Regions from separate parts of the Stenotrophomonas sp. KH_029 genome, predicted to be linked through region 3. Evidence: predicted binding sites of a transcription regulator. Region 3 holds the regulator's gene; each other region holds the start of a gene.
The links. The regulator FliA, encoded in region 3, starts transcription of late flagellar genes. The targets are predictions, from matches to a motif close to TAAAGTTTNNCNNNCNNNGGCCGATAA.

Region 1 (5,256 bases), 2.0 Mb from region 3:
CCGCACCGGAGATGATCAACGCCCAGAACCCGAACGTATAGCCCTTCAGCGCCGATTCCACGGTCATGCCGCCTTCGCCGCTGACCACGCCGGCAAAGATGCCCGACAGGTTGTTGCCGATGCCGGTGGACAGGAACCAGCCCCCCATGCCGAAGCCGACCAGACGCACCGGCGCCAGCTTGGTCACCATCGACAGGCCGATCGGCGACAGGCACAGCTCGCCGACCGACTGGATTACATAGACCATGAACAGCGTCCAGAACGGGATCTTGCCGTCCACCACCATGCTCGACAGGGCCAGCATCAGCAGCGCGAACGCTGCGCCGTTGAACAGCAGGCCCAGGCCGAACTTGCGCGGAATCGAGGGGTTGGCGCGGCCCAGCTTGATCCAGATCCAGGCCACCAGCGGTGCCAGGGTGATGATCGCCACCGAATTGACCGACTGGAACCAGGCGGTGGGGAATTCCCAGCCGCTCAGGTTGCGGTTGACGATGTTGTCGGCCAGGAAGGTGAACGAGCTACCGGCCTGTTCGAAGAACATCCAGAACATCACGTTGAAGGTGAAGATGATCAGCATGGCGATCACGCGGTCGCGCTGCACCTTGCCTTCCCGGATGCCCTCGACCAGCAGCAGCACGGCCAGCGCGATGAACATCACGCCCAGGATCCAGGCCAGCGCGGTGGCGCCGGTGGACAGCAGGAAGTAGGCCACCGGGATGGCCACGATCGCACCGACAAACACCATGACGATGCGGCCGTAGCCTTCGGCGCCCACCGGCGGCGCGCCGATGCCCTTCAGGCCGGCGCGGCCGACGTAGAACCATGCCAGGCTGATCAGCATGCCGATGCCCGAGGCGATGAACACCATCTTGTAGGACGGCATCGCCTGGGTACCGAACACGCGTTCGGCCAGGTACTGGGTCAGCACCGGGGCGATCATCGCGCCGATGTTGATGCCCATGTAGAAGATGGTGAAGCCCGAATCGCGGCGTTCGTCCTTCAGACCATAGAGCTTGCCGACCATCGTGGAGATGTTGGGCTTGAACAGGCCGTTGCCGATGATGATGGTGGCCAGGCCCAGTTCGAACACTTCCTTGTTCGGCATGGCGACCATGAACAGGCCGGCCGCCATGATCACCGCACCGGTCAGGATCGAGCGTTGGTAGCCCAGTACCCGGTCGGCGACATAACCACCGAAGATGGCCGCGGCATAGACCAGCGCCAGGTAGGCGCCGTAGGTGCGGCTGGCGGCGGCCTGGCCGGCCGAGTCGCCTTCGAAGAACTGCGCCACGATGTACAGCACCAGCGCCCAGCGGATGCCGTAGAACGCGAAGCGTTCCCAGAATTCGGTCATGAACAGCATCCACAACGGGCGTGGATGGCCCAGCGTGGTCTTGAACTCCGGCAGCGCCGGATCGGGAATGGATTTCGCGGCGGCGTCTACGCTCATGCGGGATTCCTGGGTTCGGTGGAAGACATGCACGTCCGATGTGCGAAAGCAGCGCGGGAGAATCCCAGACCAACCACGTTCACGTCAAATACACGCTGATGGGTGCCGCTGGCGGCACGGTCGCTGAACTTGCATCTGCAACTGCCGGCCTCGGACCGGCAGCGCAGCAACGGCGGGGCCTGCCGCACCGTACGGCGGATGGGCCCGGTAAATATGAATAGGCTTATTGCGGCCAATGGCCGATCAGGCGTCCGGCGGCATCGGGTCGTCGTTGCGGATCGTGGTGCGCACCTGGAACAGCTCCGGGAAGAAGGTCAGCTCCAGTGCCTGGCGCAGGAAGCCGACCCCGCTGGAGCCGCCGGTACCGCGCTTGAAACCGATCACCCGCATCACGGTGCGCATGTGGCGGAAGCGCCACAGCTGGAAGGCCGTCTCCAGATCGACCAGGTCCTCGCACAGGGCGTACTCGCGCCAGAAGCGGTCGGTGTTCTGGTAGATCCGCTCGAACACCGGGTGCAGCGCATCGTCGGCCACGTGCGGCTGGCGCCAGTCGCGGCCGGCGTATTCGGCCGGCACCGGGTGGCCGAAGCGGGCCAGGTAGCGCAGGAACTCCTCGTACAGGCTGGGGGCATCGAGCACCTCCTGCAGCTGGGCCTGGCCGGCCGGGTCGTGCGAGAACACCTGCAGCATCTGCGCGTTCTTGTTGCCCAGCAGGAACTCGATGTAGCGGTACTGCAGCGACTGGAAGCCCGAAGACGGGCCCAGCACGTCGCGGAAGCCCATGTACTCCGAGGGCGTCAGCGTCTCCAGCACCGACCACTGTTCGGTCAGCTGGCGCAGCACCTGCTTGCTGCGGGCCAGCACCTTGCGGCACTGCCAGACCTCGTCGCGCTGCAGGAAGCCGATCGCCGCGCGCAGTTCGTGGGCCAGCAGCTTCAGCCACAGCTCGGAGGTCTGGTGCTGGATGATGAACAGCATTTCGTCGTGGTGCGGCGGGCTGGACAGCGGCTGCTGGGCCGACAGCAGCTGGTCCAGGCGCAGGTAGCCGGCGTAGGTCAGGCGCCCCTGCAGATCGGTGTGGATACCGGCTTCGAGATCGCGTTGGTTCTTTTCGACGGACATGACGGCAGCCGCATAGGGGGCACAAAGGGTAGCGCAGCGGGCCGGCCGGCGTCCGGATCGGCCCTCCTTCAGGCCAGCTGCGCCGAACCGACCACGTGTACCCCCGGGCGCGACGCCAGCGCGGCCTCGACCATCGCCGCGGCGATGTTGGCTGCCGGGTTGATCCGCCAGGCGCGCGGCAGCACCGGGCCCAGCGCCCCCAGCACCACGCCGGCCAGGTGCTCGCCGGTGCGCCGCGGGCTGCGTTGCCCGCCGATCAGGCCCGGCCGCACCAGGGTCAGCGCCGGATAGGCCAGCCCACGCAGGTCCTGTTCCAGGCGGCCCTTGACCTGGTTGTAGAACACCGGCGACCGCAGGTTGGCCCCCATCGCCGAATTCAGCACGAAGGTATGCGCGCCGTGGGCCTGGGCCAGGGTCGCCACCTGCAGCGGGTAGTCGTGGTCGATCCGGGCGAACGCGGCGCGGCTGCCGGCCTGTCTGAGGGTGCTGCCCAGCGCGCAGATCACCGCATCCACTGCCCACCAGCCGGCCTGGACCGGCAGCTGCTCGAAGTCCACCACCGGGTTGTGCAGGGCCGGGTCGGTCAGCGCCAGCGCCCGCCGGGTCGGCGCCACCACGGCATCGCAGCGCGGATCGTCCAGCAATTGCTGCAGCACCTGTGCGCCGACCAGCCCGGTCGCCCCCACCAGCATCACCTTCATCGCACCCTCCTGGCTCCAGACTGCCTACCATCGTGGCATAACGTCGGGTTCAAGCCGGCGTGGCCGCCGCCGATACCGTTCCAACCTCTTCCCCCCGTCCGGCCGCCTGGCCGGTGACACGCCAAGGACCTGCCGCATGTCGGACCCGCACGATGCTCCCCCCAGCCCCGGTACCGCCGTGGGCCGGTTGCTGTCGCGCCGCCAGGCCGGGCGCGCGGCAGTGGACGCGGAGGCACCGGCCGCCACGCCCAAGGGCGGCAGCAGCGCCATGCTGCAGCGCCTGTTTGCCGGCATCGAAACACCCGAGCCGCTGCTGGCCGCGTTCGCCAACGGCATGTCCACCCTGCCCGGCGAGCTGGGCGACATGGGTCTGCGCCTGCAATCGGCGCACCGCAGCGCCGACTGGGTCAGCTACGGCCGCGCGATGCGCCAGCTGATCGACAAGTACATCCGCACCATCGAGCAGGAAAGCCCGGACGGTCAGCCCGACAGCCTGCGCCTGCGCGACCTGCTGCGCCACACCCTGGGCGTGACCGTGGCCAGCCTGCTGCAGAACATGCCCGAGTTGAAGCAGGAACCGGCCCGGATCGCCGCCGACCTGCAGCTGTGGCATCCCGGCCAGCCGCTGCAGCCGCTGGAGCTGCGCCTGCGCGAGCTGTCGCACCAGATCGGGGTACGCAGCGAAGGCTGGCAGGAACAGCAGGAACTGCTGCTGAGCCTGTTCGACCTGCTGCTGGACAACATCAGCGAGCTGCTCGACGACAGCAGCTGGCTGCACGGCCAGGTGCACGCGGTGCGCGAACTGATCGGCGGGCCGCTGGACCGCGATTCGGTCGAGCAGGCGCGCGCCAACCTGCGCGAGGTGATCTATAAACAGGGCCTGCTCAAGCAGGGCATCGTCGAATCCAAGGCCGCGATGAAGCACCTGATGGGCGGCTTCATCGAACGCCTGGACGGCATGGCGGTCAGCACCGGCGAGTACCACGACCGGATCAGCAGCTATGCGCTGGCGCTGAAGGAAGCGCGCAGCATCGCCGACCTCAGCCAGCTGCTGCAGGACGTGCTGCAGGATACCGGGCGGGTGCAGGAACAGGCCTTGCAGGCGCGCGACCACCTGGGCAATGCACGCCGCGAGGTGGAACTGGCCGAGCAGCGCATCGCCGAACTGGAGCAGGAGCTGCGCGAGGCGTCCGGGCTGGTGCGCACCGACCCGCTCACCGGTGCCATGAACCGTCGCGGTTTCGATGAACTGCTCGCGCGCGAACTGGCCCGCGCCGGCCGCCACGCGCACCCGCTGGCGCTGGCACTGATCGACCTGGACGACTTCCACCAGACCAACGACCAGTACGGCCATGCCGGCGGCGATGCGGTGCTGCGGCACCTGGTCGCGGTATGCCAACTGCACCTGCGCAGCACCGATGCGATCGCCCGCCTGGGCGGCGATGAATTCGTGCTGCTGCTGCCGGAGACCCCGGGCGCGGACAGCATGTCCACCCTGTTGCGGCTGCAGCGTTCGCTGGCGCAGCGGCCGCTGCCGCTGGACCAACAGCGCGTGCCGGTGCATTTCAGCGCCGGCGTGGCGCAATGGCTGCCGGGCGAAGATGCCGACACATTGCTGCGGCGCGCCGATGCCGCGCTGTACGCGGCCAAGCGCGTGGGCAAGAACCGCGTGCAGGCCGCCTGAAACCGCGCCCCGGCAGTGCCGGGCCCTGCCCGGCCAGCGGCGATCCCACGCGGACGGCCGCGCCTCAGTGTGCGGCGTTCTTCCCGCGCAGCTTCTGCACGCCCATCACCACCGCCAGCACGACGGTACCGGCGATCACGCCGACCACCATGTTGCCCAGCGCCTCGACCAGCCAGCCCCAGCGCGCGTTGCTGCCGCCCCACTCCAGCACCAGGTGGTGCAGCGCCGGCACGTTGTGCACCAGGATGCCGCCGCCGACCAGGAACATCGCCGCGGTACCGGCCACCGACAGGAACTTC
Region 2 (5,256 bases), 2.0 Mb from region 3:
AGCCGGCCACCAAGGCCAAGCCCACGCCCAAGCGGTAAGCCGCCGGCGGGTCAGCCGGATCGGCTGGCCCGCCCTGCGCTCAGGCGAAGGTGTCCCAGCCCATCCGGGCGATCAGTACCACCACCAGGCCGACGAACAGCTTGCGGATGAACGGCGTGCCGCCACGCAGCGCCAGCCGCGTGCCCACCACCGAGCCGATGATGTTGGCCGCGGCCATCGGCAGCGCGAACAGCCACAGGATGTTGCCGGTGGGAACGAAGAACGAGATCGCCGCCACGTTGGTGGCCAGGTTCACCACCTTGGAGGCGGCCGAGGCGCGCAGGAAATCCAGCCCGAAGAAGCGCACGAACAGGAAGATCAGGAAGCTGCCGGTGCCCGGCCCGAAGAACCCGTCGTAGAAGCCGATCACCGCGCCGATACCCAGGGCGGTGGCCAACTCCTTGCGGCCGATCTCGCGCGGCCGGTGCAGGGCACCGAAATCCTTCTTCCACAGCGTGTAGCCCAGCATCGCCACCAGCAGCACCAGCACCAGCGGCCGCACCGCATCCTTGGGCAGCAGGCTGACCGCAGTGGCGCCGGCGAAGGAGAACACGAACGCGGTACCGGCGGCGAACAGCACCGGCCGCCACGGGAAGCGCACATTGCGCGCATAGCGCCAGGCCGCCGCACCGGTCCCGAACATCGAGCTGAACTTGTTGGTGCCAAACAGCATCGCCGGGGTGTGCTGCGGCAGCACCGTGAACAGACCCGGCAACTGCACCAGCCCACCGCCGCCCACGGCGGCATCGACCAGACCGGCGATGAAGGCGATCGCCACCAACCACAACAGCTCAGGGGGAACCAGTTCCAGCACGGCAGCAACTCTGCGACACAAGGCGCGCCAGCATACGCCCGGGCCCTGATACCGGGTAGCGCCGACCGTTGGTCGGCTGCACCTCGCACACCGCGCGTAGGTACCGACCAACGGTCGGTACCTACGGCGTACCCGGACAAACGCGCGACAATGCGCCCATGAGCACACCTGATCCCTGTCCCTGCGGCCGCCCGCTGGCCTACGCCGCGTGCTGCGGCCGGTACCATGCCGGCGCCCCGGCGCCCGATGCCGAAGCGCTGATGCGCTCGCGCTACAGCGCCTACGTGAAACAGCTGCCGGATTACCTGCTGGCCAGCTGGCACCCCAGCACCCGCCCGGCCGAACTGTCGTTGGACGAGCCGGCCGGCCAGCGCACCCGATGGCTGGGGCTGACCGTGCACGAACATGGCCTCATCGATCCCGACCATGCCCGGGTCAGGTTCACCGCGCGCTACAAGGTCGGCGGTGGCAGCGCGGCGAAGATGCTCGAACACAGCCGCTTCGTGCGCGAAGACGGCCGCTGGTTCTACCTCGACGCGCTGCCCTGAGCGGCATCGCCGCTGCTGCGCACCGCCACGGCCCGTTGCAGGCCGTGCGCGCGCACGCAGTTGCGCCCGGCGTCCTTGGCGGCATACAGCGCCTGGTCGGCGGCCTTGATCACCGCCTGCGGGCCATCGCCTGCGCGGCTGTCGGCCACGCCGATGCTCACCGTCACCTGCACCACCGTGCCGGCGCCGCCACGGCCCCGCTGCAACCGCCCGACCGCATCGTCGGCGGCCCGCGCCGCGCGGTCGCGCAGGGTCAGCCGGGTGTCCTCCACCATGGCCCGGAGCGCTTCCACCGCATCCACGCAGGCCGGGGCAGGGCGGTCCAGGAACACCAGCGCGAACTCCTCGCCGCCATAGCGGAACGCACGGCCGCCGCCACCCACCGCGGCCAGCCGCGCGGCCACCAGCCTGAGCACGTCATCGCCGCTGTCGTGGCCGTGGGTATCGTTGAAGCGTTTGAAGTGGTCCACATCGACCATCGCGATGGTGTAGGTCGCACCCACCCGCTGCAGGCACTCGTTCAACGCGCGCCGGCCGGGCAGCCCGGTCAGCTCGTCGCGGAAAGCCATGTGGAAGGACTCCTGCAGCATCGCCGAGACGAGCAGCAGCAGCGCGGCGCTGGCCAGTGCCGGCAGCAGTGCCGGCGACAGGAACACCCGGGGCAGCATCGTCCAGACCACCAGCAGGGCGATCAGCATCGCCGTATGCAATGGCCGCGGCTGGCGCAGCGCCTGTACCGCCAGCCCGGCCAGGCCCAGCACGAACACCAGCGTGGGCAGCTGCGCCAGCCGGCTCCAGCCGGTCGGCAACCAGGGCCAATGGTGGTCCGAGAGCAGGTCGTGCATGCCCTGCGGGCCCTGTGCGGCCAGCAGGGCGAACACTCCCACCGCCGCCCCGCTGACCACCCCGCGCAGCAGCAGGTCATGGCGCAGGCGCCCGCGCTCGGGCCACAGGCCATGCAGCGCGATCAGCAGCGGCAGCCATACCGACACTGCGTGGAACAGCAGCGGGGTCAGTGCGGTCACCGCGCCGGTGTTGAGGAAACCACCCACCAGCCCGTGCAGGATCGCAAATGCCAGCGCGATCGCCAGCAGCAGGCACACCGCGCGCACGCGGTTGTAGATCAGGCCCAGGCCGATGCCCAGGCAGGCCAGCACCAGCGGCAGGATGCGGTGCACCGCGCTGGCCACCTCGTCGGCCGGCGTGGCCGACCATACGCCCAGCCCCACCAGTACGGCCGGCAGTACGAACAGGTAGTGGCCAGGCTGGCGTAGCAGGTGATCGCGCAAGGACGGTTCCACGGGTGTGGGCCGGCGCGCCATGGCTGCATCGTGCAAACCGGAACACACAGGCGATGGTCTTCCCGGTAGCGGCCTGCGCGCAGTCAACTTGAGTGGCGGCGTGGGCGGTGTAACGCGATGTGAGCCTTGCCATGACGTAGCGCTCACCCCGGCTGGTCGATCCTGCGCGGGATGAATATCGCCGTTGCCCCGTCGCCGCCGACCACGGCCGCACCCCCGGCACCGCTGGCCGTGCGCTATGCCGGCATCCGCGCGCGCAGCATCGCGCTGGCCAGCCCGCTCAGTGCCGAAGACGCCCTGGTACAGAGCATGCCCGATGCCAGCCCGGCCAAATGGCATCTGGCCCATACCACCTGGTTCTTCGAACGCTTCGTGCTGGCCACCCAGCCGGACCATGTGCCGTTCAACGCCGACTGGCACTACCTGTTCAACAGCTACTACCAGAGCATTGGGCCGGCGCATGCGCGCCCGCAGCGCGGGCTGCTGTCGCGGCCGTCGCTGGACCAGGTGCTGCAGTACCGCGCCCTGGTCGACCAGCAGGTGATCGGCCTGCTGCAGGCCAACGCACTCGATGCGCAGGCCTGCAACCAGTTGCTGCTCGGCCTGCACCACGAACAACAGCACCAGGAACTGCTGCTCACCGACATCAAGCATGCGTTGTGGAGCAACCCGCTGCAGCCGGCGTACCGCGACGACCTGGTCCGTACCAGCGCGGCCGCCATCCCGCTGCGCTGGCGCGGCAGCCCCGAACAGATCGTCGAGATCGGCGCCCCGGCCTGGCCCGGGCACGGCGCCTTCGCCTACGACAACGAATCGCCGCGGCACCGCGTGCTGGTGCCCGCCCATGCGCTGGCCAACCGCCCGGTCAGCAACGCCGAGTACCGTCAGTTCATCCAGGCCGGTGGCTATGCCGACGTCCGCCTGTGGATGAGCGAGGGCTGGGCGCTGTGCCAGGCCGAAGGCTGGCAGCACCCGCTGTACTGGGACGATGCGCTGGAGCGCGAGTTCACCCTCGGCGGCTGGCAGGCCCTGGATCCGCACGCGCCGGCCTGCCACCTCAGCTATTTCGAAGCCGATGCCTATGCCCGCTGGCAGAGGGCGCGCCTGCCCACCGAGTTCGAATGGGAGGCCGCCGCCACCGGCCAACCGCTGCACGGCCACTTCGCCGATGCCGACCGACTGCATCCAGCCGGCGCCAGCGCGGTCGGGCAGGCCACCGACACCGCCCTGCTGCAGTTGTTCGGCGATGTCTGGGAATGGACCAGCAGCGCCTACGGCGCCTACCCGGGCTTCCGTCCCTTCGCCGGCAACCTGGGCGAATACAACGGTAAATTCATGAACGGCCAATGGATCCTGCGTGGCGGCAGCTGCGCCACCCCCGAAGGGCACGTACGTGCCAGCTACCGCAACTTCTTCGCGCCCTCGGCGCGCTGGCAGTTCGCCGGCCTGCGCCTGGCCAGGGACGAGGCGGCATGAGCACGGTCAGCGACGCGCTCGAGGCGCTCACCGACCTGCAACCCGACCGCGCCCGGATCACCGCCGACATCCTGCAGGGCCTGTCGCTGCGGCCGCGTCAGCTCCCATCCAAGTACTTCTACGACGCCCGCGGGTCGGCGCTGTTCGAACAGATCACCCGCCAGCCCGAGTACTACCCCACCCGCACCGAACTGGCGCTGCTGCAGGACTGCGCCCATGACATCGCGCGGGTGGTCGGCCCGCGCCTGCATGTGGTGGAACTGGGCAGCGGCAGCGGCCGCAAGACCGAGTTGCTGCTGCACGCCCTGGCCGATCCGGTCGCCTACACCCCGATCGAGATCTCGCGCGCGGCCCTGCTGGCCAGCATCGCGCGGTTGGCCACCGCCTTGCCGCAGATCGAAATGCTGCCGGTCTGCGCCGACTTCACCGCCCCGGTGCAACTGCCCACCCCGCAGCGCGCCGCCACGCGCCGGCTGCTGTTCTTCCCCGGCTCCACCCTGGGCAACTTCGTCCATGCCGACGCGGTGGCGCTGTTGCAGGCGATGCGCCGGACCATGGGCAGCGATGGCCTGGCCCTGATCGGCATCGACCTGCACAAGGATCCGGTCCTGATCGAGGCTGCCTACAACGATGCGGCCGGCATCACCGCCGCGTTCACCCTCAACCTGCTGGCCCGGCTCAACCGCGAGATCGGCAGCGACTTCGACCTCGCGGGTTTCGTCCACCGCGCCCGCTACAGCGTGCCGCGGCTGCGCATCGAAACCGAGCTGGTCAGCCGCTGCGCGCAGACCGTGCAGCTGGCCGGCCACCGTTTCGATTTCGCCGAAGGTGAAGCGATGACGGTCGAATACAGCCACAAGTACACCGATGCGGTGTTTGCGTCACTGGCCGCCGAAGCCAGGCTGCGGGTCAGCGCGCACTGGAACGCGACCGAACCGGCCTTCGGGCTGCGTCTGTTGCAGCCGCTGTAAGCGGCCTGCCGCATCGGCCCGTCGGCCGGGCGCTTGCGGCTATCATGCCGTTCAACACTGGCTGCAAGGATTTCCGCCAATGAAACGCCTCACCGCAGGGTTGCTGG
Region 3 (5,256 bases):
GGGCGGCATCGAAGTGATGCGCCTGCAGGGTGGCCTTGCCCGAACGGGCCATGCCCAGGGTTTCCTCGGCGGCATGGCACAGCTCGACCATGGCCTGGATGCCGAGGAAGCCGGCGCCGCCCTTGAGCGTGTGGAAGCCGCGGAACACCGCGTTGAGCTGGTCGCTGTCCTGGGGCGACTGCTCCAGCGACACCAGCTGTTCGCCGAGCCGGTCCAGGATTTCCTGGGCCTCGAGGATGAAGTCGGCGGCAATATCGTCTGGAACAGCGCTCATAGGAGGGCTCCATGAGCATTGAAATGAGGTGCGCCGGGCGCCTGTGGCGGTGTGGCAAGGTGCGTGGCGCCGGCTTGGGTGGGCCCCAAGCCAAGCCGCGCGCCGTAGTCCACAGCGCCACAGGCACCCGGCCCTTCGGGAAGGCCCCTGACGCGGGCCGATACTGTGTTGAACGCCTTGCCCAGGCGGCCTGCCTGCGCTGCGGCGTCCGCCTTGTCTCGACCCGCGTCAGCGGCCTTCGCACTCATTTGAATGTTCATGGATCCCTCCTCAAAGCCCCAAATCGGAGAGCAGGTCGTCGGCGTCGACCTGTGACACCTGGTGGCGGTCCAGGCCGGACACGGCCGGGCCGGCCAGGCCGTTGTCTCGCTTGCTGGCGGCGTCGTCCTGCGGCGGCAGGCCGAGCGCGCTGAAACCTTCATGCACGCGGCGCACGATGCCGACCACGCGGCGGATGATCTGCCCGGTCAGGTCCTGGTAGCTCTGGGTCAGCGCGATTTCGGTGAGGTTGTGGCGGATCTGGTCCAGCTGCTGGCCCTGGTCGGCGGTCAGGCCGTTGGCACGCAGCTGTTCGGTCAGCGCCCGGCATTCCTCGGCCAGGTCCAGGGTGCGGTGGGTGGCCTGTTCGGTCATCGCCACCACGTGATCCAGGCGCGCGCAGGCATCGTCCAGTTCGCCGGCTTCGCTGGGCAGGCTGGGCAGCTCGCCCAGCGCCTGGCCCAGCTCGCGTGCGAGCCGGTTCAGCCCGGCCATCATCGGCTGGGTGCGCAGGGCGGCCAGTGCGTCGATTTCCCGGCGCCAGCCGGCTTCGTCGCCACTTTCCAGCGCGGCCAGGGCATCCTGCAGGCGCTGCACCAGCGCCGATTTTTCGCTGAGGGTTTCCATCAGGCGCTCGCTGCCAGGCGTTCGAAGATCTTGCCGAGCTTCTCTTCCAGGGTCTGGGCGGTGAACGGCTTGATGATGTAGCCATTGACCCCGCACTGGGCCGCTTCGATGATCTGCTCGCGCTTGGCTTCGGCGGTGACCATCAGTACCGGCAGGGTCTTGAGCTTGGCATCGGCGCGGATCGCCTTGAGCAGGTCGATGCCGGTCATCACCGGCATGTTCCAGTCGGTGACCACGAAATCGAACGACTGGCTCTGCAACAGAGACAGCGCGGCATGCCCGTCCTCGGCTTCGGCCGTATTGGTGAAGCCCAGATCGCCCAGCAGGTTCTTGACGATACGACGCATGGTCGAGAAATCGTCGACGATCAGGATACGCATGTTCTTGTTCAAAGCACTTTCCTCGGTATCAGTGGTTCTCAAGGCCGGCGTCAGCCGCCTCGAAGATCTTCAATCGGCCGCGCAGGCGCAGTACGGCCTGGCCATGGATCTGGCACACACGCGATTCGCTGACGCCCAGCACGGCGCCGATCTCTTTCAGGTTCAGTTCCTGCTCGTAGTACAGCGACAGCACCAGCTGTTCGCGTTCGGGCAGCAGGCCGATCGCATTGCCCAGTTCGCGGCCGAACTCGCCGCGTTCCAGTACCTGCTGCGGGGTCGGCCCGCCCTGGGCGACGGTGTCCAGCTCGCCCTGGTCTTCGATCCGCGATTCCAGGCTCAGCACCTGGCCGCGCGCGGCGTCTTCCATCAGGCGCAGGTAGTCGGGCAGCGGCATCTCCATCGCGGCGGCAACCTCGGTGGCGCTGGCGGCGCGGCCGGTGGTCTGTTCCAGGCGGCGGATGGTGGAGGCCGCATCGCGGGCGCGGCGGTGCACCGAGCGCGGTACCCAGTCGCCGCGGCGGATCTCGTCGATCATCGAGCCGCGGATGCGGATCGAGGCGTAGGTCTCGAACGAGGCGCCCTGGTCGGCATCGTAGCTGCGCGAGGCCTCGATCAGGCCCATCATGCCGGCCTGGATGAGGTCATCCACCTCCACGCTGGCGGGCAGGCGTGCGGCCAGGTGGTGGGCGATGCGCCGGACCAGGTCCGAGTGCTGGGCAATGCACTCGTTGGCGGCGGTGCGCTGGACTTCTTTGTATTGTGCGGCGCCTTTCATGCGGCCACCCCGCGTTGCTTGAGGATGCGTTCCAGGAAGAATTCGACCCCGCCACGCGGTTCGGTGGGGGCCTGCCAGCGCGCGGTGCGGCGGGCGATCTCGGTGATCGCCTGCGCGGCCGGGCTGGACGGGTAGGCCTTGACCACCGGCTGCTGGCGCTGCACCGACAGGCGCAGCCAGTCGTCCTGCGGTACGCAGCCCAGGTAGTTCAGCGAGACATCGGCCAGGAACTTGTCGCAGACCCGGGTCAGCTTTTCGTACAGCACCCGGCCCTCGTTGGGGTCGCGCACCATGTTGGCCACCACCTGGATGCGGTCCACGCCGCGTTCGCGCGAGAGCACCTTGATCAGCGCGTAGGCGTCGGTGATCGAGGCCGGCTCGTCGCAGACCACCACCACGGTATCCTGCGCGGCCTGGCAGAAGGTCAGCACGCCGTCGGTGATGCCTGCGGCGGTGTCCACCACCATGAAGTCCAGCTCGCGCTCCAGTTCGGAGAACACATTGACCAGGCCGACATGTTCGGCCGGCTGCAGTTCGGCCATGTGGCGGCGGCCGGACGCGGCCGGTACCACCAGCACGCCGCCGGGGCCTTCCAGGATCACCTCGTCCAGCGAACAGCGCCCGGCGACCAGGTCGGCCAGGGTCAGCTTGGGCTGCAGGCCCAGGATCACATCGATGTTGGCCAGGCCCAGGTCGGCGTCCAGCAACAGCGTGCGCTTGCCCATGTCGGCCAGGGCCACGGCCAGGTTGGCCGACACGTTGGTCTTGCCCACGCCGCCCTTGCCGCCGGTCACGGCGATGGTGCGCACAGGCCCCAGCGGCTGGCTGCGGGTGGCCGACAGCGGGAAGGTCTTGGTCAGCTTGGCATACTCACGCGACGGCATGGTTGAACTCCGGGTTGCAGGGCATATCGGCCGCGCGGCGCAAATCTTCAAGGCGAAGGACTAGATTGGCCGCACTGGCCCGGTGCAGGTCTTCGGGAACGTCCTGGCCATTGGTGACCCAGGTGATCGGCAGGCGGTGGTCCACGGCCACCGACAGGGCGCTGCCGAAGCGGCCGGTTTCATCCAGCTTGCTCAGCACCACGCCCTGCGGGTTGGCCGCGCTGAAGCGGCGCACCACCTCGTCCATGTCGCCGAAACTGGTGTTGGCCGGCAGCACCAGCAGGGTGCGGATCTGTTCGGCCGCGCGCAGCCACTGCAACTGGGCGGCCAGGGCGCGGTCGCGCGGGCCCAGCCCGGCGGTGTCGATCAGCACCAGCTTGTAGTCCCGCAGGCGCTCCAGCAGCTGGTTCAGGTCACTGCCGCTGCTGGCCTCGTGCACGGCGATGCCGAGCTGGCGGCCGAAGCCGTACAGCTGCTCGCGGGCGCCGATGCGGCCGGTGTCGGTGGTGACCAGGGCCACGTCGCGGGCGGCGTGCTTTTCGGCAAAGCGCGAGGCCAGCTTGGCAATGGTGGTGGTCTTGCCGGCGCCGGTGGGGCCGACCAGGGCGATCACGCCGCCGGCCTCGAGCGGATCGACCGGGGCGATCGGCAGCTTCTTGGACAGCAGCCCCAGCATCAGTCCGCGGGCGCGGTGGGCTTCGGTGTCCAGCGGGATCTGCATGGCCACATCGCGGCTGATGCCGGCATCGAAGCCGTATTCGTCCATCAGGTCCAGCGCCGAGGCGCGCACCGGGCTGCCGCGGAGGCGCTCGTCGGTGAAGCGGTGCATTTCGCGTTCGATGACCTGGCGCATGCCGGCCACTTCATGGCGCAGCTGGCGCAGTTCCTCGTCATCGCGCGGCACCATCACCAGTTCCGGGGCCGGCGCCGGCTGGGTGCTGGCGGGGTCGACGGCGATGACCGCTGCGGTGCTGGCGGCCGGTTCGGCCAGCGCGACCGGTTCGGCGGGCAGGGCCGGCGCCTGGGCCGGTATCGCCACGGCGGTGATGGTCACCGGCAGCGGCGGCATCGCCACGCTGGCCGCCACCGGGGTGTACGGCAGGTCTTCGGCAAGCTCGTCCAGCGGCGGGTCGATGATGAAACGGGCGCGGTTGAGCGGGGCGGCCGGGGCGGCGGCTGCGGCCGGCTCGAGCGGATAGGTGGAGAAGATATTTTCCGGCAGCGCCACCGCGTTGGCAGCGGTGTCCAGGCCGGCGCGGGCCAGGGTGGCGCGGGCCAGGGTGGCGGCAAAACCGCTGCTGCCCGGCGGCGACACGATTTCGTTGGCGCTGTCCAGGGTGCGCCCGGTGGCGCCGACCGCGGCACGGGCCAGCGCGGCTACCGCCGAGGTGGTGGCCGCCACCGGTTCGGGCACGGCCACCGGCGCCCTGCGCCGGGTCACCGCGGCGATCACCGCATCGGCGGCATTGCGCGGGCGTGCCGGCGCCGGTGCCGGTGCGACGTCCTTGCGCGCCGCTTCCAGGGCGCGCTGCACGGCACCTTCGTCGTAGTTGGCCGCCGCCACGATTTCGACGCCTTCCTCGATCCGGCGGTTGGACAGGATCACCGCATCAGGACCGTGTTCCTTGCGCACCAGGTTCATGGCCGAGCGCATATCGGGGGCGACGAAGCGTTTGATTTTCATGCTGTGGTACCGGGACTGGGGCGGCGGAGTGGGCGAAGGGAAGCTCTGGTTGTCGGTGGTCTGCACGGTCCGGGTTTCCCTTTATTTCCTGCTGCGGTGGTATCGAATGAGGTGTCTGTTTTCTGGCGCGTTGCCGTCGGAGTTCCGGCTCAGCTGATCGTGCCGACCAGCTTCAACCGTTTGTCCTCGGGCACCTCGCTGTAGGCCAGCACCGACAGCGAGGGGACGCTGTGGCGCACCAGCCGTGCCAGCGCGGCACGTACCGGGCCGGGTACCAGCACGACCGCCGGCTCGTTCTTCGCTTCCTGCTTGCCGACACATTCGGCCAGGCTTTGATGCAGTCGCTCGGCGAGTCCGGGTTCCAGCGCGGCGCC

Region 1: a site for FliA is predicted at 3,323-3,349, ahead of AC3ITM_RS17815 (GGDEF domain-containing protein). Genes of this name have one in related genera too.
Region 2: a site for FliA is predicted at 2,768-2,794, ahead of AC3ITM_RS19030 (GGDEF domain-containing protein). Genes of this name have one in related genera too.

Annotation. Positions count from the first base shown of each region.
Region 1 is NZ_CM174498.1:3,959,140-3,964,395, forward strand. It holds gene AC3ITM_RS17800 (peptide MFS transporter) at 1-1,450, opposite strand, end outside; gene AC3ITM_RS17805 (tryptophan 2,3-dioxygenase) at 1,694-2,572, opposite strand; gene AC3ITM_RS17810 (NAD(P)H-binding protein) at 2,641-3,273, opposite strand; gene AC3ITM_RS17815 (GGDEF domain-containing protein) at 3,542-4,957, shown strand; gene AC3ITM_RS17820 (DUF808 domain-containing protein) at 5,022-5,256, opposite strand, start outside.
Region 2 is NZ_CM174498.1:4,259,397-4,264,652, reverse strand. It holds gene AC3ITM_RS19045 (ATP-binding protein) at 1-38, shown strand, start outside; gene AC3ITM_RS19040 (sulfite exporter TauE/SafE family protein) at 80-853, opposite strand; gene AC3ITM_RS19035 (YchJ family metal-binding protein) at 1,012-1,401, shown strand; gene AC3ITM_RS19030 (GGDEF domain-containing protein) at 1,380-2,690, opposite strand; gene egtB (ergothioneine biosynthesis protein EgtB) at 2,874-4,178, shown strand; gene egtD (L-histidine N(alpha)-methyltransferase) at 4,175-5,149, shown strand.
Region 3 is NZ_CM174498.1:1,979,475-1,984,730, forward strand. It holds gene AC3ITM_RS09110 (chemotaxis protein CheA) at 1-274, opposite strand, end outside; gene AC3ITM_RS09115 (protein phosphatase CheZ) at 545-1,159, opposite strand; gene cheY (chemotaxis response regulator CheY) at 1,159-1,551, opposite strand; gene AC3ITM_RS09125 (RNA polymerase sigma factor FliA) at 1,568-2,314, opposite strand; gene AC3ITM_RS09130 (MinD/ParA family ATP-binding protein) at 2,311-3,198, opposite strand; gene flhF (flagellar biosynthesis GTPase FlhF) at 3,185-4,882, opposite strand; gene flhA (flagellar biosynthesis protein FlhA) at 5,032-5,256, opposite strand, start outside.